Regions from separate parts of the Burkholderia sp. BC1 genome, predicted to be linked through region 2. Evidence: riboswitches for the same ligand, from Rfam matches in the RefSeq annotation. Region 2 holds a riboswitch; the other holds the start of a gene.

Evidence for each region. A riboswitch is a leader RNA that binds a small molecule or an ion and turns the genes downstream of it on or off. The one in region 2 is predicted to bind cobalamin.
Region 1: it holds a riboswitch for cobalamin, as region 2 does, so the genes downstream of both, ACSHSS_RS05440 (TonB-dependent receptor domain-containing protein) here and cobA (uroporphyrinogen-III C-methyltransferase) in region 2, are expected to answer to the same signal.

The regions. Positions count from the first base shown of each region.
Region 1 is NZ_JBQYLP010000007.1:77,966-83,972, reverse strand. Features, by position in the region: gene ACSHSS_RS05465 (helix-turn-helix transcriptional regulator) at 1-586, shown strand, start outside; gene ACSHSS_RS05460 (threo-3-hydroxy-L-aspartate ammonia-lyase) at 648-1,628, shown strand; gene ACSHSS_RS05455 (hypothetical protein) at 1,718-1,954, shown strand; gene ACSHSS_RS05450 (class I SAM-dependent methyltransferase) at 2,205-3,023, shown strand; gene ACSHSS_RS05445 (hypothetical protein) at 3,058-3,357, opposite strand; cobalamin riboswitch at 3,579-3,772, shown strand; gene ACSHSS_RS05440 (TonB-dependent receptor domain-containing protein) at 4,055-5,983, shown strand; partial or broken gene ACSHSS_RS05435 (hypothetical protein) at 5,999-6,007, opposite strand, start outside.
Region 2 is NZ_JBQYLP010000008.1:38,995-45,001, forward strand. Features, by position in the region: gene ACSHSS_RS05930 (cobyrinate a,c-diamide synthase) at 1-967, opposite strand, end outside; gene cobO (cob(I)yrinic acid a,c-diamide adenosyltransferase) at 971-1,573, opposite strand; gene ACSHSS_RS05940 (cobalamin biosynthesis protein) at 1,601-1,975, opposite strand; gene cobA (uroporphyrinogen-III C-methyltransferase) at 1,975-2,739, opposite strand; cobalamin riboswitch at 2,913-3,146, opposite strand; cobalamin riboswitch at 3,198-3,456, shown strand; gene ACSHSS_RS05950 (HoxN/HupN/NixA family nickel/cobalt transporter) at 3,629-4,687, shown strand; gene cobW (cobalamin biosynthesis protein CobW) at 4,713-5,822, shown strand; gene cobN (cobaltochelatase subunit CobN) at 5,829-6,007, shown strand, end outside.

The DNA.
Region 1 (6,007 bases), on a different contig from region 2:
GGTGCAGCGCATCGCCGAAGGGCTCGGCCAGATGTTCGCGCCGTTCACCGAAGTCGTCGTGCATGATCTGCGCACGCCGAAGCAGGCGATCCTCGCGATTCACAACAATCTGTCGGGCCGCGCGATCGGCGATCCGGCCACCGAACTCGGGCTCGCGCGCATCGCCGACGACGATTTCCCGCCTGTGCTCGCCAACTACCCCAACCGCTTCGCGGACGGCCGCACGGCGAAAAGCACCTCGATCGGCATCAAGGATTCGACCGGGCGCTACGTGGCCGCCCTGTGCCTGAATGCGGACGTCACGCTGTTCCGCGGCTTTCAGCACATGCTCACGCAATTCTGCAGCACCGACGGCGACGCGGTGGCCGACACGCTCGACCCGGCGGGCGCCGATGCGATCCGTCAGCGGATCGACGCGTTCGCGACGCGGCTTGCCGCCACGCCGCGCGAGCTGAAGACGGAGCAGCGTCGTGAACTGATGCAGACGTTGAAGGCGGACGGCTTGCTCGAGATCCGGCGCGCGATGGAGATCGTGTCGCAGCATCTCGGCGTGTCGCGCGCGACGGTGTACAACGATGCGAAATGATGCGCGGACGCGGCATGCCGCCGTGCCCGGCTGTTGACGGACTCTTTCACTCGAGCGACTCATGAACTCATTGCCCCTCCCCAGCTTCGACGACGTTGCCGCCGCGGCGGCGAGAATTGCCGGCCACGCGCACCGCACGCCTGTGATGACGTCGCGCACGGTCGACGACGCGCTCGGCGCGCAGGTGTTCTTCAAGTGCGAGAACCTGCAGCGCATGGGTGCGTTCAAGTTTCGCGGCGCATTCAACGCGCTCTCGCGCTTCGATGCGGAACAGCGCCGCCGCGGCGTCGTTGCGTTTTCGTCGGGCAATCATGCGCAGGCGATCGCGCTGTCCGCTCGCATGCTCGGGATTCCGGCGACGATCGTGATGCCGCAGGATGCGCCGGCCGCGAAGATCGCCGCGACGCGCGGCTACGGCGGCACCGTCGTCACCTACGACCGCTACACCGAGGATCGCGAGCAGATCGGCCGCGAACTCGCGGAACGCGACGGGCTCACACTGATTCCGCCGTACGATCATCCGGACGTGATCGCCGGTCAGGGCACCGCTGCCATGGAGCTGTTCGACGAAGTCGGCCCGCTCGACGCGGTATTCACGCCGCTCGGCGGCGGCGGTCTGCTGTCGGGCACCGCGCTCGCCACGCGCGCGCTGTCGCCGGACGCGCGGCTGTACGGCGTCGAGCCGGAAGCCGGCAACGACGGTCAGCAATCGTTCCGCTCGGGCGCGATCGTCCACATCGACACGCCGCGCACGATCGCCGACGGCGCGCAGACGCAGCATCTCGGCAACATCACGTTTCCGATCATCCGCCGCGACGTCGACGACATCCTCACGGCGACCGACGACGACCTCGTCGACTGCATGCGCCTGTTCGCGGCGCGTATGAAGATTGTCGTCGAGCCGACCGGCTGTCTGTCGTTCGCCGGCGCGCGACGCATGAAGGACGAACTGAAGGGCAAGCGCGTCGGCATCGTGATCAGCGGCGGCAACGTCGATCTCGACGCGTTCAGCGCATTGCTCGCGAGCCGGCCGCAAAGCTGAGCGAAGCGGCAACGCATCCTTCACGTCGCGTTAAGTTTCGCGACCTAGACTGACGAGGTATCCCCGCAGTCCGTCGTGAAGGAGTTGCCATGAACACGCATGCGATCGTCGCCGCCGCATTGACGGCCGCTTCCCTGTCGGCGTTCGCTCACCCGGCCGCCGTGCCGTCCGGTGCGGCGCTCGCTTCGCCGTGCGCCGCCGCGCCGTGCACGTCGCGCGCGTTGCCCGCGCCGCGCTTCGTGCTCGCGAAGATCGATCAGAACAATACGCCGCCCGATCGCGGCGGCGATCCGTCCGGCCGCTCGCACGGCGCTGCGCATCTGTAAGCGCACATACGGCGAACGCGGGTATCGGCGCGTTCGTCCGCCCCTTGCAAGCAGCGACGCAGCTCGCAGCAGTCGAATCTGCATCATGCGTGCCCGGCTCGCTCGTTGGGCGTCCCGCGTGCATACGCGCGCGTACCGACACACGCAGCACGTCGATGCAGGAAAACGAGCGTGGCCGCGCGCAACGGTGCGATCTACGCTGAGAGAACCGGCTCGTCCAACGGCGCGCATGTCGCGCAAGGCGGCAACGATGCAACCCCATGATGCGGACACGCTGTTCGCCGGCTCGATCCCGGCGCTCTACGACACGCTGCTCGTGCCGCTGCTGTTCGAGCCATACGCGATCGACCTCGCCAAGCGCGCCGCGATCATCGCGCCGACGCGCGTGCTCAAGCTCGCGGCCGGCACCGGTGCGCTGACGCGCGTGCTGGCCCGCGCGCTGCCGGACGGCACAACGCTCGTCGCAACCGACCTCAACCGGCCGATGCTCGACCGCGCGGCGGAAGTCGGCACGTGCCGGCCGGTCGTCTGGCAACAGGCCGATGCGCAGCGGTTGCCGTATGGCGACGCGAGCTTCGATCTCGTGATTTGTCAGTTCGGCGCGATGTTTTTCCCGGACAAGCCGCGCGCATTTGCCGAAGCGCACCGCGTATTGAAACCGGGCGGCACGCTGCTGTTCAACGTGTGGGACCGGCTCGCCGAAAACGAATTTGCCGATACGGTCACGCAGACGCTCGCGCGGCGCTACCCCGATCGTCCGCCCACCTTTCTCGCGCGCGTGCCGCACGGCTACCACGATCGCGCGACGGTCGAAGCCGACGTGCGTGCGGCCGGCTTTTCATCATTGCTGTATTGCGACACGGTGCCGGCGCACAGCCGCGCGGCGACGCCCGGCGTGCCGGCGATCGCCTACTGCCACGGCACGCCGCTGCGCAGCGAGCTCGAGGCGATCGGTCCCGACACGCTGTCGGACGCGACCACCGCATGCACGGAGGCGATTGCCGAGCGGTTCGGTGCGGGGCCGGTGGACGGCAAGATCCAGGCGCACGTGTTCGGCGCAAGCCGCTGACGGCCGACGCAGTCGGGCGCGCTAACGGTGCGCGCTACAGGATCAACGACGCAAGGATGCTGCACCACACCGCAATCGCGCCGCTGAGGAACACGCGGCGCGCGACGGCGATCTGCGTTTCGTCGTCGGCGCGCTTCATCGGCGACGTCGCGAAAAACGGCACGCTCCCGAGGCAGGCGAAGCCGGAAAGTGCAAGCGCGATCACGACATAGTCGCCGAACTGCCATGGCGTTTGCTCGTGCAGCCCCCAGTAGCCGAGGAACAGCATGCCCATCGAAAACATCGTCGCGGCGGCCGAACTGAGCGCGGTCACGGATCCCGTCGGAAATTGCATGGGCCTCTCCTGCGCGCACGGCGCGCGCCGCGTCATTATCCGGGCGCGCAGCAGGACAGCGCAACGGCGCCGGCGCGCGTCGTCGCATGCATCCCTCGACGATTCGTCATACCAAACGCGTCGCACGCCGCATCGGAAACGCGGCCTCGCTGCAAGCCGCGGCGCGTGGTTTTTTCGCGCCGGTGCGTGCATGAAAGATTGACGCGCGAAAGCCCTGCCCCTTACCCTTGCGCGCTGATGGTTCCCGCGAGACGGGATCAAATGGGAACGCAGTGACGGCGCACGCCGGAATCTGCGGCTGCCCCCGCAACTGTAAGCGGCGAGTCCGTGCCCTTCGCGCCACTGGGAAACCGGGAAGGCGGGCACCGGGCGGCGACCCGCGAGCCAGGAGACCAGCCATCGACCGAGGTCCAAGCAGCCGCAACGGGCGGGGTGTCCCGATGCGCAAGCGCCGCCGCCGGCGGTCGCCCGTTGCAAGGACGGCCCGACCTCAGGATCCGTCAGATGTCCACCGCTTCCGCATCCGTTTGCCTGCGCACGGCACGCACGCTGCCGTGCGCGCGCGTTCGCGCGCCCGCGCGCACCCGGTTCGGCGACACGTGCCGGCCTCGCCGGGCCACGCCACCGCCGCGCGACAGCGGCGCGCCCTGCGCCCACGTCGCCGCCACGCCCGCATCACGATAACGACTCACGCTTCATGAATCTCCGACATCTCCTTGCCACGACCAGCATCACCGCGTTCCTGTCGCCGCTCGCGCACGCCGCCGGCGACGGCGCGGCGCAGCAGCCGGCGCAGCCGTCGAACGACACCGCGCTGCCGGCCATCACCGTTACCGACACGCGCCATCTGCCCGAATCGTTCGATCGCCGCTATGCGAGCACGCAGGTGCTCACGCGCGACGATCTCGACCGCCTGTCGCCGAGCGATCCAAGCATCACGCAGGCGCTCGCGACGCTGCCGGGCGTCACGGTGTCGCAGAACGGCGGTCCGGGCTCGACCGCGTCGGTCAGCATCCGCGGCTCGTCGGCGAACCAGGTTGCGGTGTTCGTCGACGGCATCCGGATCGGCTCGCCGACCACCGGGATCGCGCCGTGGTCCGACCTGCCGACCGAGGCATTCGAACGCGTCGAGGTGATTTCCGGGCCGGCCGCCGCATCGTTCGGCGCGAACGCGATGGGCGGCGTCGTGCAATTGTTCACGCGCCGGGCGTCGAACCAGCCGAACCGCACGACGGTATCGTTCGGCGGCGGCTCCAACAAGACGTTCGACACGCAGCTGCGCACGTCGGGCACCGTGCCGTCGACCGGACCGCTCGCCGCGCTCGGCGGCCTCACCTACTCGCTCGGCCTGCACGATTACGCGACGGCCGGCATCGACGCGACGCGGCCGTTCGCATACGGTCACGAGGACGGCCGCAATCCGTACCATGCGCAGGACGTCGACGCGCGGCTCGGCTACGCGCGCGACAACTGGTCGGTCTCGACGTTCGCGCTCTATCACCGCTCCGATCTGTCGTACGACAATGCCGGCGGCGCGAACCGCGAGCTCGATCATCAGCTGACGACCGGCGTATCGCTCCACGTCGACATCACGCCCGACACGCAGTTCGATCAGTCCTTCGGTTATGCGAACGATCGGCAGTTCTTCTATGCGGGCGATCGGACCATCGCGACCGACCGGATCGACTCGCAACGAATCAGCACGTCGACGTCGCTGACGCATCAGACCCGCGGGCTCACGCTGTTCGGGCAGCCGCTGGCCGGCGAGACGAAGCTCGCGTACGACTTCACGCGCGAGCAGGCATTCCTGCCGAATGACGTGGCGGGCGGCGTGCCGACGCGCAACGACTCCGCGTTCTCGCTGCATCAGTCGATCACGCTCGGCAAGGTCACGATGTTCATGGCCGGCCGTCACGAGATCATCGCCGGCCGCGCGGTGAACACCGGCAACGCGGCGCTCGCGTGGGCGATCACGCCCGTCTACACCGCGCGCGTGTCGTACGGCAACGCGTTCCGGCTGCCGACCTTCAACGATCTGTACTACCCCGGTTACGGCAATCCGCGGCTCAGCCCGGAACGCAGCAATTCGGTCGAAGCCGCGCTCGACGCGAACACGGCGATCGGCACGTTCACGGCCGCGCTCTACGACACGCGCGTTCACAACCTGATCGCATACGATCCCGTCACGTTCGGGCCGATCAATATCGGCCGCGCGCATATTCGCGGGATCGATCTGTCGTACAAGGGCACGCTCGGCCGCTCGACGCCTGTCAGCGTTGCGGTCGGCTTCCTGAATCCGCAGGACGTGACGAATCGCACATGGTTGAACCGCCGGCCGCGTCAGACGGTCAGCGTCAGCGTCGATCACACGTGGGACGAACTGCATCTGCATGCGCTGAGCACCGGTGCATCGCTGCTGTACGGCGGCACGACGTTCGACGATCCGGCCAACGCGACCTATCTGCCGTCGTACCTGACCGTGAGCCTGCGTGCGTCGTACCGGATCAATTCGCATCTGACGGTGTCGGCGCTGCTGTCGAATCTGTTCGACCGGCAATACATGACGGCCTACGGTTACAACACGGTCGGCCGCAGCGCGTTCGGCAAGATCACCTATACGTTCTGATCGGACCGAGCGCGCTTAGGGACG
Region 2 (6,007 bases):
CGCCGCATTCGGCGACGATCGGCCGCCCGGCCGCCGCATGGGCGCGGATCGTCGCCGCGCTCGTCCGATTCGCGGCGAGCGTACGCGCATGCAATTCCGGATAGCCGCCCGGCAGAAACAGCGCGTCGCATTCATCGGGCACCGGCTCGTCGGCGAGCGGCGAAAAGTACCGCACCTGCGCGCCGAGCGCGTCGAGCAGCGCGAGATTGGCCGGGTAGATGAACGAGAACGCGGCATCGCGCGCGATCGCGACCCGCTTGCCGGTGAGCATGTGCGGCAGCGGCGCGGCCACGGCCGGCGGCGCGAAGCCGATCGCGGGCGGCAACGCCGCGAGCGCCGTGTGCGCGAGCGCATCGGCCGCGCGATCGAGCCGCGCGTCGAGATCGGCGATATCGTCCGGCTGGTGCAGGCCGAGATGCCGTTCCGGCAACGCGAGCGCCGCATCGGCCGGCAAATGCCCGAGCCAGCGCAGATCGTCGGGCAGCGCCTGCCGCAGCAGCGCCGCGTGCCGGTCGGAGCCGACGTGGTTCGCGAACACGCCGTGAAACGGCAGGCCGGGGCGGAAGCGCGCAAGTCCGAACGCGATGGCCGCGAACGTCTGCGCGACCGATTTCGCGGAGATCACCGCGACGATCGGCACGCCGAACGCGGCCGCGAGATCGGCACTGCTCGGCGTGCCGTCGAACAGGCCCATCACGCCTTCGATCAGGATCAGGTCCGCGTCGCGCGCGGCGTCGGCGAGCAGCGCGCGACAGCCGGCCTCGCCGACCATGCCGAGATCGAGCGCATGCACGGGCGCGCCGCTCGCTCGCTCGAGCAGCATCGGATCGAGAAAATCCGGCCCCGTCTTGAACACGCGCACGCGGCGGCCGAGCCGCCGATGCAGCCGCGCGAGACCGGCCGTCACCGACGTCTTGCCCTGGCCGGACGCCGGTGCGCTGACGAACAGTGCGGGACAGGCCGGCATCGCTCAGAACTCCACGCCGCGCTGCGCCTTCACGCCTTGCTCCTTGTACGGATGCTTGACGAGCCGCATTTCGGTGACGAGGTCGGCCGCGTCGATCAGCGCGTCGGGCGCATGCCGGCCGGTCACGACGACGTGCAGGTCGGCGGGCCGCGCGGCCAGCGTCGCGAGCACTTCGTCGAGCGGCAGGTAGTCGTACTTCAGCACCGTGTTCAGCTCGTCGAGAATCACCATCCGGTACTCGCCGCTTTCGATCATCCGGCGCGCCTCGTTCCAGCCTTTGCGCGCGGTCGCGATGTCCGCGTCGCGGTTCTGCGTGTTCCACGTATAGCCGTCGCCCATCGTCACGAAATCGCACTCGGCGACCGCGCCGAGGAAATCGCGCTCCGACGTATGCAGCGCGCCCTTGATGAACTGCACGACGCCGAGCCGCATGCCGTGGCCGAGCACGCGCACCGCCATGCCGAATGCGGCGGTACTCTTGCCCTTGCCGTTGCCCGTATGGATGATCAGCAGGCCCTTTTCGTTGACGGCGGCGGCCTGCTTCTTCTCGTGGCCGGCGCGGCGGCGCTCGGCCATCCGCTGATGGGATTCGGGATCGGTCCTCATCGGAATCGTCCTGTCGATAGCAAAGGTTCAGAGCGGGCCGGCGAGCGCGACCGTCACGCCGTCCCGGATGGTTTTCGGTGCAAGCAGCCGGCCGTGCGGCGCGGCCAGCTGCGCGCACGGCTCGGCGACACCCGCGACGCCGAAGCGCGCGAGCGCGGCGGCCGACGGCGCGCTGGCCGCCCGCTGCGCACACGCGGCCAGTTGCGCGGGCTCGAACGCGACGAGCGGCCAGCCGCGTCGCGCGCAGAACGTGCGCAGCGCGCGGGCGCGCGACTTCGCGGCGAGCGTCGCGACGACCGCCGGCTGTGCATCGGGATACGCCGCGAGCGCCGCACGCACGGCCGCGTCGAGCTGCGCGGCGCGCACGCCCGCACGAAAGCCGATGCCGAGCGCGACGCGCATCACGCGCGCTCCGCGCGGCGGCCGCCGGCCAGTGCGGCTTGCACGGCCGGATCGGCGGCCAGCGCGGCGACGCGGCCGATCACGACGATCGCCGGCGAGCCGATGCCGGCGGCGCCCGTACGTTCGACGATCCGGTCGAGCGTCGCGAGCACGTGCCGTTGCGTGTCGCGCGTCGCGTTCGCGATCGCCGCGCACGGCGTGTCGCCGGGCAGGCCGCCGTCGCGCAGCGCGGCGGCGATCGCTTCGAGCCGGCGCATCCCCATGTAGACGACGATCGTCATGCGCGTCGCGGCGAGCGCGCGCCAGTCCGGCTCGTCGGCGCCCGCGCCGTGTCCGGTGACGAAGATCACGCCCTGTGCGTCGCCGCGATGCGTGACCGGAATGCCGAGCGCGGCCGGTGCCGCGATGCCGGCCGTGATCCCGCTCACGACCTCGACCTCAATGCCTGCCGCACCGAGCGCGAGCAGTTCCTCGCCGCCGCGGCCGAACACGAACGGATCGCCGCCTTTCAGCCGCGCGACGCTGCGGCCCGCGCGTAGATGCGCGAGCATCGTCGAGACGATCTCGGCCTGCGGCGTCGACGCATGACCGCCGCGCTTGCCGACGTGCTCGATCCGCGCGTCCGCGCGCGCATGGCGCAGCACCTCGCGGTTGACGAGATCGTCGACGAGCAGCACGTCGGCGGCCGCGATCGCGCGGACGGCCTTCAGGGTCAGCAGGTCGGCGTCGCCGGGACCGGCGCCGACGAGCCATGCGCGGCTCATCGCGCGCAGCACGGCGCGCGCCGTGACGAGACGGGACGGGGCGACGAAACGGCCGCGCGCGGACGGCCTGCGAAATGGCGTGACATGACGGAGCGAAACGAAGCGCCCGTAGCGGGCGGATGACAACGCGCACACTCTCCGTCCCCCGCGGATCGGGCGTTCGGCGAGCGCGGCGCTCGCCCCTTGCGTCGGCCGGTATCCGGGCTGGCCGCTTGCCAGGCCGCAGCCTTCCCGCCCGCTGAAGGGCAGTGGCATCGTGGGCGGCATGGGCGCGTGCGCAAGGCGCATCGCGCGGGCGGCGTACCGTTGCGGGGACAGCACAGGCCGGGCGATGCTCCGCCTCCTGTTTCCCGTTTAACTGCATGCGCGGATTGCGCATGCGAGCACCGAACGCGGCGCATACGATAGCACAGCGATCGCGGCCGCCGTTCGCCTTGACGCGGCCCGGCGCCGGAGCCTACACTCGCACGCGTTTCGGTGCTCGCGCGTGCGTTCCTGCACGCGCAGTTAAACGGGAAACAGGGAGTGCGGCTGCCCCGCAGTCGAGCCAACCTGTGCTGCCCCCGCAACGGTAAGCGAACGCATCGCTCCGCGATGCAGCGCCGCTTCGCCGCACGCCACGCGCGTGCGGACGACGCCACTGGATGCCTCGCGTATCCGGGAAGGCGAAGCGGCGTGTTCGTCAGCCCGGATACCGGCCGAGACGGGGGGTACAGCGCCGCGGGGAGGCGGCGCATCGTCCACGGCCGCAGCGCGCCCGACGCCCGAGCGTTTCCGATTTCCCGTCGTCAGGCCGCGCGCGCGGTGCGAACCGGCAGGCAAGCGGCGCCGGCAGGCACGGTGCGGACCGTGTTGGCAGTCACATGTCGACCGTTCATCGCGGAGCACCATGCTCGATTCTTTCTTACGTCTGTTCAACGACAGCCCGTCGGGGCTGCGCGGCAAGATTGTCGCCATCTATTCGCTGCTCGTCGCGTTCAACGTCGGCGCGTGGATCTGGGCGTTCATCGCGTTTCACGGGCAGCCGGTGCTGCTCGGCACCGCGCTGCTCGCGTATGTCTTCGGGCTGCGTCACGCCGTCGACGCGGATCATATCGCCGCCATCGACAACGGCACGCGCAAGCTGATGCAGGAAGGGCGCAGCCCGCTCGGCGCGGGGCTGTTCTTCTCGCTCGGGCATTCGACGGTCGTGATCGTGATGTCGGTCGCGGTTGCGCTGACCGCCGCGTCGCTCGCGCGCTTCGAGAGCATGAAGACGTGGGGCGGCGTGATCAGCACGAGCGTGTCCGCGTTCTTCCTGCTCGTGCTCGCGGCCGCGAACCTGCTGATCCTGATCTCCGTGTACCGGACGTTTCGCGCGGCACGGCGCGGCGACGCGATCGTCGACGCCGATCTCGACATGCTGCTGAACCGGCGCGGCGTGCTCGCGCGCCTGTTCCGGCCGCTGTTCCGGCTCGTGTCGCGCAGCTGGCACCTGTACCCGGTCGGCTTCCTGTTCGGCTTCGGCTTCGATACCGCGACCGAGATCGCGCTGTTCGGCATTTCCGCGACGCAGGTGCAGGGCGGGCTGTCGTTCTGGTCGGTGATGGCGCTGCCGGTGCTGTTTACCGCCGGCATGACGCTCGTCGACACGACCGACGGCATCCTCATGATGGGCGCGTATCGCTGGGCGTACGTGCGGCCGATTCGCAAGATCTACTACAACATGACGATCACGTTCGTGTCGGTGCTGGTCGCCGCGCTGATCGGCGGCATCGAGGTGCTCGCGCTGCTCGCGGACAAGCTGTCGCTGCAGGGGCCCGTCTGGGATTTCGCGACGATGGTCGCGTCGCATTTCGGGATGCTCGGCTACGTCGTGATCGGCCTGTTCGTCGCGTGCTGGGCCGTGTCGGCCGCGATCTACCGCTTCAAACGCTACGACGAGATCGACGTGACGATCTCCGCGTGATGCCTTTTTCGACCGAGGACCTACCATGACCCTACGCAAGCTGCCCGTCACGATCGTCACGGGCTTTCTCGGCAGCGGCAAGACCACGCTGATGCGCCACATCCTGCAGCACGCGAACGGCCGTCGCATCGCGGTCATCGTCAACGAGTTCGGCGAACTCGGCATCGACGGCGAAATCCTGAAAGGCTGCGGCATCGGCTGCGACGACGCGGCCGGCGAGGTGTCGGGGCAGCTGTACGAGCTCGCGAACGGCTGCCTCTGCTGCACCGTGCAGGAGGAGTTCTATCCGGTGATGGAAGCGCTGCTTGAACGGCGCGCGGACATCGATCACGTGCTGATCGAAACCTCGGGCCTCGCGCTGCCGAAGCCGCTCGTGCAGGCGTTCAACTGGCCGACGATCCGCCATGCGTTCACGGTCGATGCGGTCGTGACGGTCGTCGACGGGCCCGCGGCCGCAAGCGGCCAGTTCGCGGAAAACCCGCAGGCCGTCGACGCGCAGCGGCGCGCGGATCCGAACCTCGATCACGAATCGCCGCTGCACGAGCTGTTCGCCGATCAGCTGTCGGCGGCGGATCTCGTGATCGTGAACAAGGCCGAGCTCGTCGACGATGCGCAGTTCGCGCAGATCGAAGCCGCGATCCGCGACGAGATCCCGCCGCAGGTGAAGATCGTGCGCGCGACGCGCGGCGGGCTCGATCTCGCGATGCTGATCGGGCTCGAATCGGCGTCCGAAGACACGATCCATTTGCGTCACGACCATCACGGTGCGGCCGGCGTAGGTGCGACCGGCGTAGGTGCGGCCGACGACGAACAGCACGACCACCATCACGACGATTTCGATTCGGTCGTCGTGAGCGGCGACGCGGGCACGCGCGAGGCGACGATCGCCGCGCTGCAGCGGCTCGTCGAAACGCACACGATCTATCGCGCGAAGGGATTCGCGGCGCTGCCCGACGCGCCGATGCGGCTCGTGATCCAGGGCGTCGGCCGCCGCTTCGACAGCTATTTCGACCGCCGCTGGCAGGACGGCGAAGCGCGCGCGAGCCGCTTCGTGCTGATCGGTGAACGGCTCGACGCGGCCGAGCTGCAACGCGCGTTCGACGCCGCGTGCGCGGCCGAGCCGCAGCAGGCGTAACGCGCGATGCATCTGCTGCGCACCACGCCGGGCGGCTTCGTCGACGACACACAGGGTGTCGTGCGCATCGATCAGCGCCCGGCCGACATCGTGATCCTGAGCTCGGCCGACACGACGCTGTCGCTGCTCGCGAGCGTCGTACCGCGGCTGCCGGCCGGCTTTCCGAGCGTGCGGCTCGCGAACGT